DNA from 2 places in the Peribacillus frigoritolerans genome. Region 1 is predicted to be linked to the other one. Evidence: a T-box and tRNA genes for the amino acid it is inferred to sense, from the RefSeq annotation. Region 1 holds a T-box; the other holds one or more tRNA genes.

The links. A T-box is a leader RNA that pairs with one kind of tRNA and senses whether it is charged. The one in region 1 lies ahead of glyQ (glycine--tRNA ligase subunit alpha), so its partner is inferred to be a tRNA-Gly.
Region 2: it has a tRNA-Gly gene. The T-box ahead of glyQ (glycine--tRNA ligase subunit alpha) is inferred to sense a tRNA for this amino acid. The anticodon was not compared.

The regions. Positions count from the first base shown of each region.
Region 1 covers NZ_CP158190.1:3,743,156-3,751,466, reverse strand. The annotation lists gene ABOA58_RS18375 (diacylglycerol kinase family protein) at 1-311, shown strand, start outside; gene ABOA58_RS18370 (cytidine deaminase) at 351-749, shown strand; gene era (GTPase Era) at 742-1,671, shown strand; gene ABOA58_RS18360 (YqzL family protein) at 1,771-1,914, shown strand; gene recO (DNA repair protein RecO) at 1,948-2,700, shown strand; T-box leader at 2,759-2,935, shown strand; gene glyQ (glycine--tRNA ligase subunit alpha) at 3,033-3,929, shown strand; gene glyS (glycine--tRNA ligase subunit beta) at 3,916-5,985, shown strand; gene ABOA58_RS18340 (helix-turn-helix transcriptional regulator) at 6,146-6,784, shown strand; gene ABOA58_RS18335 (pyruvate, water dikinase regulatory protein) at 6,813-7,622, shown strand; gene ABOA58_RS18330 (YaiI/YqxD family protein) at 8,135-8,311, shown strand, end outside.
Region 2 covers NZ_CP158190.1:4,660,952-4,669,262, reverse strand. The annotation lists gene mgtE (magnesium transporter) at 1-118, shown strand, start outside; gene ABOA58_RS22985 (NADP-dependent oxidoreductase) at 517-1,545, shown strand; gene ABOA58_RS22980 (YbjN domain-containing protein) at 2,015-2,428, shown strand; tRNA gene ABOA58_RS22975 (tRNA-Gly) at 2,621-2,694, shown strand; gene ABOA58_RS22970 (B3/B4 domain-containing protein) at 3,742-4,410, opposite strand; gene queG (tRNA epoxyqueuosine(34) reductase QueG) at 4,517-5,656, shown strand; gene ABOA58_RS22960 (amidase domain-containing protein) at 5,855-6,712, shown strand; gene trmL (tRNA (uridine(34)/cytosine(34)/5-carboxymethylaminomethyluridine(34)-2'-O)-methyltransferase TrmL) at 6,780-7,268, shown strand; gene nfsA (oxygen-insensitive NADPH nitroreductase) at 7,340-8,089, shown strand.

The DNA of each region.
Region 1 (8,311 bases):
GAATTTTGGAGGCTGTTCGGACTGAACGCAATATCAAGATTCACTTCGCGTTAACGGCAATCGTCGTATTCTTTGGTTGGTACTTCTCATTGAATGGGATGGAGTGGCTTTTCATTTTGGCGGCCATAGCCGGTACGATTACGTTGGAGCTCGTTAATTCAGCGATTGAAAGGGTAGTGGACCTGGTAACGGATCAAATCCATCCGCTTGCCAAGCAGGCAAAAGATATTGCAGCCGGAGCTGTATTCATATATGCTATATTTTCTATAATAGTTGGATTGATTATCTTTTTGCCCAAGTTTGGCCTGTAGATTGCCGAAATGGTACTCAATTTGAAAGGAAGATGTGAATTGAATACAAAAGAATTGATTGAGGAAGCTAAAAAAGCAAGGGATAAAGCTTATGTGCCTTACTCCAAATTTAAGGTGGGGGCAGCCCTTTTAACCGCTGATGGAAAGGTCTATCATGGTTGTAATATAGAAAATGCTGCATACAGCATGTGTAATTGCGCAGAAAGGACAGCTTTATTCAGCGCTTATGCCCATGACGATAAAAAATTCGCTAAACTTGCAGTTGTTGCAGATACCGATGGTCCCGTTGCTCCATGCGGGGCATGCAGGCAGGTTATTTCAGAGCTGTGCGAAAAGGATATGCCGGTTGTTTTGACCAACTTAAATGGGGATATAAAAGAACTAACAGTACAGGAATTGCTTCCAGGAGCTTTTTCACCGGAGGATTTGAATGGATAAATTATTTAATGATACACAAGTAAAAGACTACAAATCAGGTTTCATTTCGATTATTGGACGACCTAATGTTGGGAAGAGTACATTTCTGAATCGGGTCATCGGTCAAAAAATCGCCATTATGAGCGATAAACCGCAAACTACAAGAAATAAGGTCCAAGGTGTACTTACGCAAAACGATTCACAAATGATTTTCATCGATACACCCGGCATTCATAAACCAAAGCATAAGCTTGGTGATTTTATGATGAAAGTGGCCACGAATACATTGAAGGAAGTCGATTTGATTCTCTTCATGATCAATGCGACTGAAGGATACGGACGCGGTGACGAGTTTATCATTGAAAAACTTCAATCCGTAAAAACGCCTGTTTTTCTGGTTGTAAACAAAATCGATGCGATGCATCCGGATGATTTACTTCCGATCATTGAAAAATACCAACAGCTTTACCCATTTGCGGCAGTTGTTCCGATTTCTGCGCTTGAAGGAAATAACGTTGATACATTGCTTGAGCAAATCAAGGAACATCTGCCTGAAGGTCCCCAGTTTTATCCTGCTGACCAAGTGACCGACCACCCGGAACGTTTTATCATTTCCGAATTGGTCCGCGAGAAGGTGCTGCACCTGACACGGGAAGAAATTCCGCATTCGGTGGCTGTTGTCATCGATTCAATCAAAAAAATGGATAACAGCGACACCATTAATGTCATGGCGACGATCGTTGTCGAACGTGATTCACAAAAAGGCATTGTCATCGGAAAGCAAGGGAAGATGCTTAAAGAAGTCGGCAGCCGTGCCAGAGTGGATATCGAAAACTTATTGGGCTCGAAAGTTTTCCTGGAACTGTGGGTAAAGGTGCAGAAGGATTGGCGTAACAAAGCAAGCCAGCTTCGCGATTATGGCTTCAATGAAAGCGAGTATTAATTAACAAAATTTACGCGTCATGAAAGTTTGGAAAACGGTCAAGCTAATCATATGGTCGGATATTCATATTGCTAGTTAAAAATGAAAGGTGGGCTTTATATGTTGGATTTTACCTGGGAATTATTCACTGAAACAGGTAATGTGGACACCTATTTGCTGTTTAAGGAGATAGAAGTCGAAAGACAGGAAAGACACTTGGGATTAAATGATGAGCTAGCAGAAATTGATTTTCCTGTTTCATAGGTTAGCCTTGGCGAGCATGGGTGGTGTCTTGGTATGCTCCAAAAATGTGAGGGCATTGTCATAAGGCGAACTGCATATGGAGAAAATAACAAAATCATTACTATATATACCCGTGAGCTAGGAAAAATTGGCGTTATGGCTAGAGGAGCCAGTAAACCTAACAGCAGGCTTTCTGCCGTCACACAGCTTTTTTGCTCCGGGTATTTTCTTGTAACTACATCAACCGGACTCGGAAGTCTTCAGCAAGGAGAAATGGTCGATTCACTCCGTTTCATAAGGGAGGATCTTTTTGCCACTGCTTATGCTTCTTATATTGTTGAATTGCTTGATAAAAGCGTCGAGGATAAGAAACCGAATCCATATTTGTATGAGTTGCTTTCGCAAACCTTGCATTACATAAACGAAGAATATGACGCAGAGGTATTGAAATTCATTTTTGAAATGAAGATGCTGCCCGTCAATGGGATTAACCCAGTGCTGAATCAATGTGCTGTATGTGGTGAAACGGAAGGGGAATTCTCCTTCTCGCTTCGGGAAGCGGGGTTTATCTGTCACCGCTGCCTGGGGAAGGACCCTTATCATTATAAAATTTCACCTGCAGCCGTCAAATTGCTGCGGATCTTTTATTATTTCGATTTATCAAGGCTCGGAAACATTTCCGTCAAGCCTGAAACGAAAAAAGAACTGCGGAAGATCATCGATGCTTATTATGAGGAATATTCTGGTCTGAACTTGAAATCAAAAAAGTTCCTGAAACAGATTGATACGATGAAAGATATGTTTTAAGATCTGACCTATTGACATTCCATGCTAGTTTGTATAAAATTCTAATCATCAAAATAAGAAGATTGCGTTGATGGAAAAGAGTATCTGTCATTCTCCATAAAAAGCGAACCCGGGACGGTGGAAGCCGGGATATGGATTTACAGGGAAGGGCGTTTCCGGAGCATGTTGCTTTGAAAAGAGGCCGTTTTATAAACGGCAATTAGGGTGGAACCGCGGGTATACTCTCGTCCCTATGCATTTCGCATAGGGACGGGAGTTTTTTGTTTGCCAAAATGTGATGGGTTCCGACCTGATTTTAAAAAGAGCCGTTTTAAATAACTTGGAGGTGTACGATGAATATTCAAAATATGATTTTAACGTTACAAAAGCATTGGTCTGAACAAGGCTGCATATTAATGAATGCTTATGATGTCGAGAAAGGGGCAGGAACGATGAGCCCATACACGTTCCTGAGAGCCATTGGACCGGAGCCTTGGAGCGTTGCTTACGTGGAGCCTTCACGCCGTCCTGCTGACGGTCGTTATGGTGAGAACCCTAACCGTCTGTATCAGCACCATCAGTTCCAAGTGATCATGAAGCCGTCGCCTGACAATATCCAAGAGTTATATTTGGATTCTTTACGCGCTTTAGGGATAAATCCGCTTGAGCATGATATTCGTTTTGTGGAGGACAACTGGGAAAATCCATCACTAGGGTGTGCTGGTCTCGGTTGGGAAGTGTGGCTTGATGGAATGGAAATCACGCAATTTACATATTTCCAACAAGTGGGCGGCCTTGAGTGCAAGCCGGTTTCCGTGGAAATTACATACGGGATCGAACGTCTCGCCTCATACATTCAAGATAAGGAAAACGTATTTGACCTGGAATGGACAGATGGATTCACAGTTCGGGATATTTTTGGACAGCCGGAATACGAACATTCGAAATATACGTTCGAAACCTCCGACCTTGATATGCTGTTTCAGCTTTTCACGATGTATGAAAAGGAAGCGCATCGGCAAATGGAAGAAGGACTTGTACATCCCGCATATGATTATGTTTTGAAATGTTCACATACATTTAACCTTTTGGATGCCAAAGGTGCCATCTCGGTGACGGAAAGAACGGGTTATATTGCCCGGTGCCGTAACCTAGCGCGCAAGGTTGCCAAAACCTTCTATGAAGAGCGGGAAAAATTAGGCTTCCCGATTCTGAAAGTGAAAGGGGAGAATACAAATGAGCAAGCGTGATTTGTTATTGGAGATTGGATTGGAAGAGCTGCCTGCCCGTTTTGTGACAGCATCAATGAAGCAGTTGTCAGATAAGGTGCAGCAATGGCTAAAGGAAAAAGCGATAGAATTCGGAACGGTTGAAGCTTTTTCCACACCAAGACGTTTGGCTGTACTGGTGAAAGACGTGGAAGAATCCCAAAAGGATATCGAAGAAGAAGCAAAAGGCCCGGCTAAGAAAATCGCTTTGGACAGTGAAGGCAACTGGTCTAAAGCCGCATTGGGCTTCGTCAGGGGTCAAGGCATGACTTCAGAGGACATTTATTTTAAAGAACTCAAGGGTGTGGAATATGTCCATGTGAATAAATTCATAAAAGGACAGCAGACCGTTCAGCTTTTATCTGAGCTTGCTGAAATCATCAGCGGCATGACGTTCCCGAAAAATATGCGTTGGGCCAATCAGGAGCTCCGCTTCGTTCGTCCGATTAAATGGCTGATTGCCTTATTCGGCAATGACATTGTGCCATTCAGCATTGCTGATGTGGAAACGGGCCGTGAAACAAAAGGACACCGTTTCTTGGGAGATAGCGCTAGCATCGAACTGCCGGAACTGTACGAAGATACGTTAAAAGAACAATTTGTTATGGCGGATCCAGATAAACGCCGGCAAGTTATATTGGATCAGATTAAAGAGCTTGAGCAGGAGAAAGGCTGGATCATCCCAGTCGATGAAGATCTGCTTGAAGAAGTCAATAATTTGGTAGAGTATCCAACGGTGTTATTTGGTGATTTTGAAGAAGAATTCCTTGGGCTTCCAGCTGAGGTGCTTATCACATCGATGAAGGAACATCAGCGTTATTTCCCTGTTAAAGATCAGGACGGGAAACTGCTTGCTCACTTTGTAACCGTGCGTAACGGCGATGACCGCCATTTGGATAAGGTTTCTAAAGGTAATGAAAAAGTATTGCGTGCCCGCCTATCTGATGCCGCATTCTTCTATAAAGAAGATCAGAAAAAAGAGATTTCGGATGCTTTGAAAAAGCTCGATAGCATCGTTTATCATGAAGAAATCGGTACCTTAGCCGAGAAAACTGCCCGGGTAACCGCAGTGACGGGTGCCCTTGCGGATGCTTTGAATTTAAAGGCGGAAAAAGAAATGGCGCTTCGGACAGCGGCAATTGCCAAGTTCGATTTGGTGAGTCAAATGGTTTATGAATTCCCTGAATTGCAAGGGTATATGGGTGAAAAATATGCGATCTTAAAAGGTGAAGCAAAAGAAGTGGCCGCGGCTATCAATGAACATTATATGCCAAGACATGCGGATGACAATGTACCGCCTTCAGTCATTGGTGCGGTTGTTAGTTTAGCTGAAAAAATTGATACTTTGTCTTCATTCTTCGCTATTGGCGTCATTCCGACAGGTTCCCAGGATCCCTACGCATTAAGAAGGCAGGCGAGCGGTGTCGTCCAAATCCTAGCGGAGAAGAAATGGAATATTTCTCTAGAGGAGCTTATTGTTTTAGGCCTTAAAGGACTGGAATCAAAAGGCATATTAAAACGTGATCTTGAAGAAGTTAAAGCGGATATGTTCACATTCTTTAAAGCACGTGTCAAACACCTGCTTCAAGAACAGCAAATCCGTTACGATTTGATTGATGCAGTTCTGTTCAATGAGATCGGTTATATCCACTCTATCGTGGAACGTGCACATGTCTTGGATGCTAAAAAGGACGAAGCAGGGTTTAAAGAAAGCCTGGAAGCATTAAGTCGGGTCATGAACATTGCCGTAAAATGTGACAATAAGGTGACAGTTGATCCTTCTGTCTTTGAAAATGATCAAGAAAATGCGTTATATGTAAAATATCAACAAGTGGCAATCCGTTATATGGAATCTAAAGATGAGAATGAGCGGTTTGAACAGCTTGTTTCGCTTCAATCGGAAATAGAGTCATATTTCGAGAATACAATGGTCATGGCAGATGATGAAGCAATCCGTAATAACCGTTTATCCTTAATGAAAGAGATCAGTGATTTGGTTGCAGGGTTTGCTGCCATGAATAAAATCATCCTTACATGATCGAAAGGATGCTTGGAAATCGGAAACACTTTACATAGGGTTTCCGATTTCTTAAAAAGATAATGGTCAATAAATAGGACAAAAATGCCCTTATTAAATAATTTAGTATATAATTATTAAATGAATAAATTTTGTTACTTTACTCTGCGAAAGCAGTGGGGTGGTGATTATAATCCAATTGAATAAGCGTCAGGAGCAAATTTTACAAATTGTAAAAGAAAACGGACCGATTACTGGAGAACATATTGCGGATAGATTGAACCTTACCAGGGCGACACTTCGTCCAGATCTAGCCATTTTAACGATGGCAGGTTTTCTTGATGCCAGGCCGCGAGTGGGGTATTTTTATACAGGCAGGTCAGGGACACAGCTTTTGACCGACAGCCTTAACCATCTTTATGTACGAGACTACCAATCGATACCTGTCGTTGTTGACGAGGGCATTTCCGTATATGATGCAATCGTCATGATGTTTTTAGAAGATGTCGGAACAATGTTCGTGGTCGACAAGCATGCATTGCTTGTTGGTGTCTTATCAAGGAAAGACTTGTTGCGTGCGAGTATTGGGAAACAAGAGCTTAACTCCATTCCAGTCAATATCATCATGACTAGGATGCCCAATATTACAATGTGTTCAAAAGAAGACCTTTTGATTGATGTGGCCAAAAAATTGATTGATAAACAAATCGACTCATTACCGGTCGTCAAAGACACAGAAAAAGGCTATGAAGTAATTGGAAGGATTACAAAAACCAATATTACGAAAGCATTCGTAGCTTTGGCTGATGAAGGCTATTAGGGGGCTTGCAAAAGGAATGACGGAGAATATGAACGGTTCTATTATATATGTTGTATCGGATTCGGTAGGGGAAACAGCGGAATTGGTTACAAAAGCCGCTGCAAGCCAGTTCTCGGGATCTGCATTTTCCATAAAGAGAATTCCGTATATTGAAGATGAACAAAACGTGGATGAAGTGATATCGCTGGCTAAGTTGGATGGGGCAATCATTGCATATACTCTTGTGAAGCCAGCTATTAGAGCGTATATGAAAGCACAGGTCGAGAAAGAAAACCTGTCTGCTTATGACATTTTAGGGCCGCTCATGGATATCCTTGAGGAAAGGGCGCCAAAAGGGCCGCTTAATGAACCTGGTCTTGTAAGAAAGCTGGATGATGACTATTTCAAGCGTGTGGAAGCCATTGAATTTGCTGTAAAATATGATGATGGACGTGACCCTCGGGGCATATTACGTGCAGATATCGTCCTTGTCGGTGTTTCACGCACTTCAAAAACGCCGTTATCACAGTATTTAGCCCACAAACGCTATAAGGTGGCCAATGTACCTTTAGTGCCTGAAGTGGAACCTCCAGAAGAGCTGTTCCTGGTACCTCCTGAAAAATGCATTGGTTTAAAGATCAGTCCGGAAAAGCTGAACCATATTCGTAAAGAACGATTAAAGTCGCTTGGGCTTAATGATCATGCGATTTATGCAAATGTGGAGCGCATAAAAGAAGAATTGACATACTTTGATACAATCATATCAAGGTTGAACTGTCCTATCATTGATGTAACCAATAAAGCTGTTGAAGAGACAGCCAATTTGATAATCAATATTCTTCAAAACAAAAACCGTTGATCCTTATAAATTAAGGCAAATCAAAATGTGAGCTAGGCACTTTATGTGTCAGCTCACATTTTAATGCCAAGGTTTAAAAGGAAATAAAAAGAATAAGTTCAAAATAATTACATAAAATTCCTCTTTGTTTCCAACTGTAAATCCTTTGATTTGAATGAAAACAAATTCGGAATTTAAATGTTGGCATCTTCTAATCAAATAGACTATAATAAAAAATTGTGAGAAAAAAGTAATCTTAAGGTTTAGACTTAATTAATAAGGAATAAACTAAAGGTTAATGAGATGTCAAGGTTTTTATCATAAAAATAATTCGACATGTTCCGTATAATTCAGGAGGGGCTGGTCTTTTTCAAAGCAAAAGATGCGCTTTCACATAAATGATCAGGTATGCCCTGAAGAATAATGTGTGCTCTTTTAGAGGAAACCCTCTGGATAATGCTGAAAATTCACCATATCTTCATAAAGTTTAGGGGAGAAAAAGGATTATGCAGAAAGATGTAGAATTAGAAGGTATGAATAATAAACCTACGATACACGTCGATGCCGATGCATGCCCGGTGAAAGACGAAATCCTTCATTGTGCAAGTTTGCACGATGTTGAAGTCTGTTTTGTTGCATCATATAAAAATATGATGAATAACCCTGAAGGTAAATGGGTATATGTCGATGCAGACAAAGAAGCGGCAGAT
Region 2 (8,311 bases), 920 kb from region 1:
TAAATTCAACATCGATCCTGCAGTTGCTTCTGGTCCGCTAATTACAACACTAAATGATATACTCTCGTTACTTATTTACTTTGGAATTGCCACGATGTTTATTTCAAAATTGATGTAGACTATCCATTAAACCAAGTTCACATATGTTTGCAAAGTTTTTTCAAGGGCGAACATAGTCTTAATGATTGCAGTACAAACTGTCCAGGCTGATGTTTTAATTCGGGAAAGTGCGGAGCTTGATCATCTGCCTAGCACACGATAAAAATAGAGTATTTCAAGCTGCGGCCTTTTCTCGGTATCCAATCGGGGAAAGGCCGTTAAATTTTTCTCGGGAGTGAATCGTATATTGAAATGAAAACATGGGACATAATAGGCTGTAGCATGTTTGGGGTTTTCAGGAAAGGCTACATCAAGAGTGTTATGGAAGCAATAGCCAATCATATTCTTTGACCTATGAACTTCATCAGTGATACGCTTCTTTTCGAAATTACGTATTCAAACCAAGGAGGAACAATGATGACACAAACTAAACAACAAATAATCACCCTGGCAAACCGTCCAAAAGGTATGCCTTCGAAAGGGGATTTCAACTTTGTTGAGAGTGAAGTTCCCACACCAAAGGATAATGAGATTTTAGTACGTACACTATATTTATCTGTCGATCCATACATGCGTGGCAGAATGCAAGATACCAAATCATATATTGCTCCATTTGAATTGAATAAGGTCATCACGGGCGGCGTTGTTGCTGAAGTTGTTGAGTCCAAATCGAATTCCTTCAAACAAGGGGATGTCGTTGTTGGGAACATCGACTGGGCAGAATACACAGTTGTCACCGAAAAGGAAATCCGCGTGATTGATCCCAAGGTGGCTCCGGTCACAACTCATTTAGGGATTCTTGGAATGACCGGTTTAACTGCTTACTTTGGTTTGCTTGATATTGGAAAACCTCAAGAAGGTGAAACGGTAGTCGTTTCAGGAGCGGCTGGAGCAGTTGGTTCAGTAGTCGGACAAATTGCTAAGATTAAAGGTGCGAAGGTTGTTGGCATCGCTGGTTCAGATGAAAAACTTGAGTATTTAACGAAAGAACTAGGATTTGATGGAGCCGTAAACTATAAAAGTGAAAGTTTTGCGACAGATTTAGCTAATGCTGTTCCCGATGGAGTCGATGTTTATTTCGATAATGTGGGCGGCGAGGTGTCCGATGCTGTTTTCACACTTTTGAATGCGAATGCCCGAATACCATTATGCGGAGCGATTTCCTCGTATAACGCAGAAGGAAAAGATCTAGGACCGCGTCTGCAATCGGCGATGATCAAAACGAGTGCACTAATGAAAGGTTTCACAGTTGGAAATTATGCCTCTAGATTCCAAGAAGGTGCTACGGATTTAGGTAAGTGGCTTCAAGAAGGAAAGCTGAAGTATGAAGAAACGATTATTGAAGGGTTCGAAAACACACCTGATGCATTTTTAGGTTTGTTTAAAGGAACGAACCTCGGTAAACAGCTTGTAAAAGTTGCGGAACCTGAATTCGCTCAACTATAAGTTTTATGAAATAAAGCTGTGGAAGTTCCTTTTTTTGATTTTAAGCAGCTTATGACAAAAGCGGCCTTTTTTCGATTTTTTCAATCGGGGAAAGGCCGTTTTCCTTTCAAATAAAAATATGATCCTTCATTACCTTTAGTGGTATCTTTTGATTCATATGAAGGAAATTAATTATTAGAAGTCACTTCATCAGACATAGCCTTCACTGCGAGAAGTGCCTGAAATTGAAGGATGCTCAAAAATCTGCCAGGAAATTTTGGACCTTCAAGAAGAGCTTCAGTTTTGCGGAGAAGCAACTGGCTAATCAATCTATTAATCCTCATATGGGAGTTCATTTTTGAATCCCTTTCTTTAAATGAGTGATTCTTCGTCCCTATTAATAGGATGAAATTGGAAGGTTTATAGAAAAGTCTGTAAAAATGCCAGTTTTCATTATAAAATGTAATTACAAAGAGAAAGGTGATGAACCATGTCAAACGTTGCTAAATTTCGTGATTTTTTAACTAGTGAGAAAATCTATATGAATGAGTTGAATGAAGATGGCACCACCTTTTTTAGGGCTGAGCAAAAGTTAAAGGACGGGTGGAAGGTCCTTTTAGTATTTGCTTTCAATCAAGATGAAAATGTGGCGGACTTATTTTGCTTTAATGTCGCCGAGTTGAAGAATCCTGAAAAGAAACAGGATGTACATACACTGTTGAATGAATATAATGCTAATTTTAGGTATTCCAAGCTGTATGAGGAAAATGGGACCATTTCCATTCGGTATTCATACTCCATTGAGGGGGATATCGTACCGGATCTGGCGTTCAGGAAGTTAATCATGCTGCTTGAAACGGCACAGCAGGTTTATCCGCGGTTAATGGAAGTCATTTGGTCTTAAATCATCATATATAGGATGTAAAAGTTCTCTGAATCAGGGGACTTTTTAACATTTTTACTAGAGTGAATGAATATATTAACGTTACAATACGGTAATTATTAATTTTTTTTAAAAGAACTATTGCATTTTTTCACATTAAACTATATAATTAATTTTGTTGATTGGTAATTCGACAAACTTCTACAAGAATATGCGGGTGTAGTTTAGTGGTAAAACCTCAGCCTTCCAAGCTGATGATGAGGGTTCGATTCCCTTCACCCGCTCCAATACATACTCATAACGTAGGGTTTCGTTACCTGGAGAACGAAGCTTTGCGTTTTAATATTATTACAAGAATTCTACTGTTTACAGTGGGATTTTTTTATTGTCCAAATTGCCAGCATTTTATCGAAGCAGTGTTACCGTATGTCATACCGCAACAAAAACCAGAGTTTTTTTATTTTTCGACTATCCACTATTCGGAAGAGTGGGAATTCGATGCAGCACAAACTTGTTCAATGTGATTAACTACGTTAGTAGAATCAGTTTGACTAAGTGTGTGCTTTTTTGTCCAAACTGACAAGCTGTGTAGTCGAAGTCTGTTAGAGCGAGGCGTGCCAGGCTATGTAACCATTGATATGGTTGCAGTTTACCGGCAAAAAAGGGATTGGGAGTCGAATAGTGAGGTGTAGGTTGAAACAAAATTGCTCTGCTGAAATTGTCTGAAAAGTTTTTTGGAAAAAAATGTATTAAATCTCACTCTTCATGTTTTTTTACTGTAATCCTTAATGGATGGAAGAAATTTGCGACACTCCTGCCGAATAACTGGCTAGCCGAGACCCCACAGGCGCTTGAGCCGAGGAGGCTTGGCAGACAGTCGGCGGAAAGGGAGCGGATTTCTGAAATCAACTGGAATGTAGTTTTAAAAAAAACGTAGGCTGGACTCATCCAGAACCAGGTTTAAGACTGGGTGATCCTTCATGTTTTTTTTACTGTAATCCTCAATGGATGGAAGAAATGCACGACACTCCTGCCGAATAACCGGCTAGCCGAGACCCCACAAAAGCTTGCTTGATGAGGCTTAGTAGACTGTTGGCGGAAAGGGAGCGGATTTCTGAAATCAATTGGAATGTAGTTTAAGAAAAAACAGTAGGCTGGACTCATCCCGAACCAAATTTATGACTAGGTGATCCTTTATGCTCTTAAATTTCAGGTTCTGGGATGGATCGATCGGTTGAATAAAAGGATACTAGCGCACTGGTTTTATTAATTGGAAAAATCATAAATAGACCCCTTCCGATTGTGGAAAGGGTTTATTTTCGTTCAATTTTTAATTATCCTTCTACAATCGAGTAAGTCCCTTCACCACCGTGGATTTCAAGGAACATGTCCATCAGGGATTTCGTCAGCTGATCTGCTTCCGTGATTGGAGTATTGGGCTGTAAATAAATGATTTGGATGGCTTTTTTCGTTTCTTCGGTGACTTTCGTGCGTTCTGAATCAACGTAAGGACTTCCGAATGTGCCCACATCATCGGCTGATGTAATCATATTTTCCATGGAATTCAAGCGGCCGTTCAAACCTTCATAACCATCTGACGCCTCGCCGATCTTAATCGAGATGTCCCCTGATAATTTTTCCGCATCATAAATGCCGATCGGAACTTCATATAACAGCGAGAAGAAGTTATTTAAATCGATGGCTGAATGGATGGGTGTCAAGTAATTCTGTTTTTTTACGCGGCGGTAAAGGGCTTCCACGGAGGGGCGATACCGTGACGGATTTGTTCCTGTAGCCTTGAAAATCTCCCGCCACACTTTAATGCCGGAAAAGTCGGTCAATTCCTTTTCTTCAAGGTCGAAGAAAAGAGCTTCCTGAAATAGTTGAAGTCTTCCTTTCACCATTTGCGGGGAGGGACCTACTTCGATGTTTTCATATGTAATGATCCCAACTTTGAATTGAGGGATTTTACTGCTAAGATTAGCTGATATGGTAATTTCCAACCGTTTCACCTCCAAAAATGATTGCAATTAGTTTATCATAGATAGCAATGGTTTGAAAAAGATTCAAGCTTTCAATGGGAATACTGAATGAACGTAGGTGATTAATATGGATATGAACACATTCAAGCAAGAAGTGATTTTATATAGTAAGGAAATCGGCATCGATAAAATCGGCTTTACATCGGCCACGGCCTTTACCGAATTGAAAGCTCGGTTGATACGTCAACAGGAGCTGGATTATCAGTCAGGGTTTGAAGAAGCCGATATAGAAAAAAGGGTAAGGCCTGATTTGATATTCGATAAACCGCAATCCATCATTTCGATTGCGCTTGCTTATCCTTCGAAATTGAAGGATGCTCCGCAAAGTACAAAAAGTGAGCGCCGGGGGATCTTTTGCCGGGCGTCATGGGGAACGGATTATCATACCGTTCTTCGTAATAAATTGCAGTTACTTGAGGATTTCATTAAAGATAAAGTGCCAGGAGCAATGATGAAGTCCATGGTTGATACGGGCGAATTATCAGATAGGGCAGTGGCTGAGCGTGCAGGTATTGGCTGGAGTGCAAAAAACAGTATGATCATCACACCGGAATTCGGGTCATATGTATACTTGGGAGACATGATAACCAACCTGCCATTTGAACCGGATCAACCGATGGAAGATCAATGCGGGACATGCAATAAATGTGTCGATGTTTGCCCGACTGGAGCGCTCGTTCAGGGTGGGCAGCTAAATTCCAAGCGTTGCATTGCGTTCTTAACGCAGACAAAAGGTTTCCTTCCGGATGAGTTCAGGACGAAAATAGGCAATCGTTTGTATGGATGTGATACATGCCAGACTGTTTGTCCGAAAAACAAAGGAATGGATTTTCATTTTCATGAAGAGATGGAACCCGACCCGGAGCTGGCGAAACCGCTGTTAAAACCCCTGCTTACGATTTCAAATCGGGACTTCAAAGAGACATACGGCCATGTATCTGGCTCCTGGCGCGGTAAAAAACCAATCCAACGAAATGCCATTTTAGCATTGGCCCATTTCAAAGATGAAACGGCATTGCCTCAATTGATACAGGTCATGAAGGATGATCCGCGGCCTGTCATCAGGGGGACGGCGGCCTGGGCAGTTGGGAAAATTGGCCGGGCGCAGGCTGTTTCCGCATTGGAAGAAGCACGAATGAAGGAAAAGGATGAAGAGGTATTGGCGGAAATTGAGAAAGGACTGCAGTTTACCTTGGAAACAAAATAATATTTAAAATGCAGCCGCCCGGTAAATATTACGGGGCGGCTTTTTTTGGCTTAAAATATTCCGTTACCTTCAAGGAAACCTTTTTAAAAGTATCATTATATTTATAAAGTTGAAACTCCCACATTTTATGAAATTGTGTTTTTGTCCATGCCCTCATACATACACATTAGCATAGATGGTAAGAAGGAGGGCATGAACTTGAGGGAACAATTGCAACGCCTTTTACAAGAAAGGGTGGAGTTTTATACTTCCGATGAACTGGAACGGGGTGAAAGGAAGTTACATTTGAAGAAGGAAATGATGAGGAACCGTGCTGCGGAAATTGTTCGGGTGAATGCGGCAGGCAAGGTACATTCAAAGAGAAAGGAAGATAATGATACAGTTCTGACATATCACGTGCACCTGCAATATTTATTGAAACAGGAGGATTCATTTTATATAGAAGAAGAAATGGAAGAAAGGGAGGCCCGGTTTCGAAATGGGTATATAGTGGATGAACGTGAGCTGTTTCCCAGCTTTGAAACCGAAGAGGCACCGCCAAAATGTGATCCAGGCGCAGATCGTCTCGCATATAAGTATGATCGGATGAAGGCCGTCCAATATGCCGAGCGTTGGTGGAACGAATTTAATCCAGCTTATTATAAATTCACTGATGATTGTACGAATTACATTTCACAATGTTTACATGCGGGAGGAATACCGATGTGGGGGGCTCCAAACAAAAGTAAGGGCTGGTGGATAAGAGGGAAAAGCTGGAGTTATACATGGACGACGGCCCATTCTTTATACCATCTGCTTAAAGCTGGGAATGCCATCAGGACAAAGCAGGTCGGGTCGGCCAAGGAATTGAATTTGGGTGATATCCTCTGCATAGATTTCGAAGGGGACGGAAGGTTTGATCATAATTTGATCGTAACGGCGAAGGATCAGGACGGGATGCCGCTAGTGAATGCACATACGATGAACAGCCGTCACCGGTATTGGACATATGAGGATTCAACCAGATACACACCGAACATCGTTTATAAGTTCTTTGTGATTTTGGATGGAGGGTGATTGGTTTTTAGTCTTTTTTGTTTAATGCTATAATTAAGGTGAAGTTCAAACTAGAGGTGAAAATGAAGTGTCAATACATGTAGTTTTATATCAACCACAGATTCCAGCAAATACAGGAAATATCGCAAGAACGTGTGCAGGGACGGATACGTCTTTACATCTCATTCGCCCGCTCGGTTTCTCGACGGATGACAAACAGCTCAAACGGGCCGGGCTCGATTACTGGGAGAATGTAAAGATCCATTATTATGATTCGTTAGAAGAGTTTTATGAAAGAAATGCCGGCGGTGAATTTTATTACTTGACGAAATTCGGAGAGCAGCCACATTCCAGCTTCGATTACAGTGATCAAGACAGTGAGATATACTTCATTTTTGGCCGTGAAACGACGGGTCTCCCGAAAGAGGTGATCCAAGAAAATATGGATCGGTGCCTGCGGATTCCAATGACGGATAAAGTACGTTCACTTAATCTGTCGAACACGGCTGCCATCTTGGTTTATGAAGCACTTAGACAGCAAAATTACCGTGAATTGGATTTGAAAACAAAAGATTGAGTTTCATCAATACTGTCATCGGGGGTATTTCAGCCCCGATGATGGATACATATTCTTTAGGGGTGGGAGCATTGAATAACATTATTGAGAAGATTTTAGATCACCGTTCCATTCGTTCTTTTGAGGACAAGTTGTTGTCTGAGGAGCAAATCAATACGATTGTGGAATGTGCCCAAGCGGCATCGACTTCAAGTTATATTCAAGCGTATTCAATCATAGGGGTAACCGATCCGGAAAAGAAAGCCAAGCTTGCTGAACTTGCCGGACCACAATCATATGTAGAGAAGAATGGACATCTATTCGTCTTTTGCGCCGACTTATATCGTCAGGATATGGTTTCCGAAATGGAAAACACTGACCTGTCCGAATCAATTGAAAGTACGGAGAAATTCATGGTTGCCTGTATTGACGCTGCTCTTGCGGCTCAAAATGCGGCATTGGCAGCAGAATCGATGGATCTTGGCATTTGCTATATAGGCGGGATCCGCAATAATCTCCCAGAAGTGTCAGCGATATTGAATATACCGCATCGCGTTATACCATTATTCGCTCTAGTGGTCGGATATCCGAAAAACCGTTCGGATAAAAAGCCGCGTTTACCGCTGTCCAATATCTATCATGAAAATGGATATCAGGAGGATAAGCAAGAGTTCATCGGACAACTTGAAGAGTATAATGAAACGATTTCCAGTTATTACGAGCGTCGGACTGAAGGTAAACGAAAAGACACCTGGACCGAGCAAATGGCTGGAATGCTTGGAAGGAAAAGCAGGTTGTACATGAAAGATTATGTTGAGAAGCAAGGATTTAAGAAACATTGATTGATGAAAATGGCTTATTGCCCTTCCCATAAGGGACATCTTCCAAAGTCCTGAGTATGGACCTAGCAGTAAAGATCCCGGAAGCATTTCCGGGATCTTTACTGTGTTCATTTGTCAGTCGATAATACGGATCGGCCCAAAAAATCCTGTCAGAATTTCTTCTTATATGCCCATGAAATTACCATTGACAATATATTTAGATAGAATTATAGTAATTAAGTA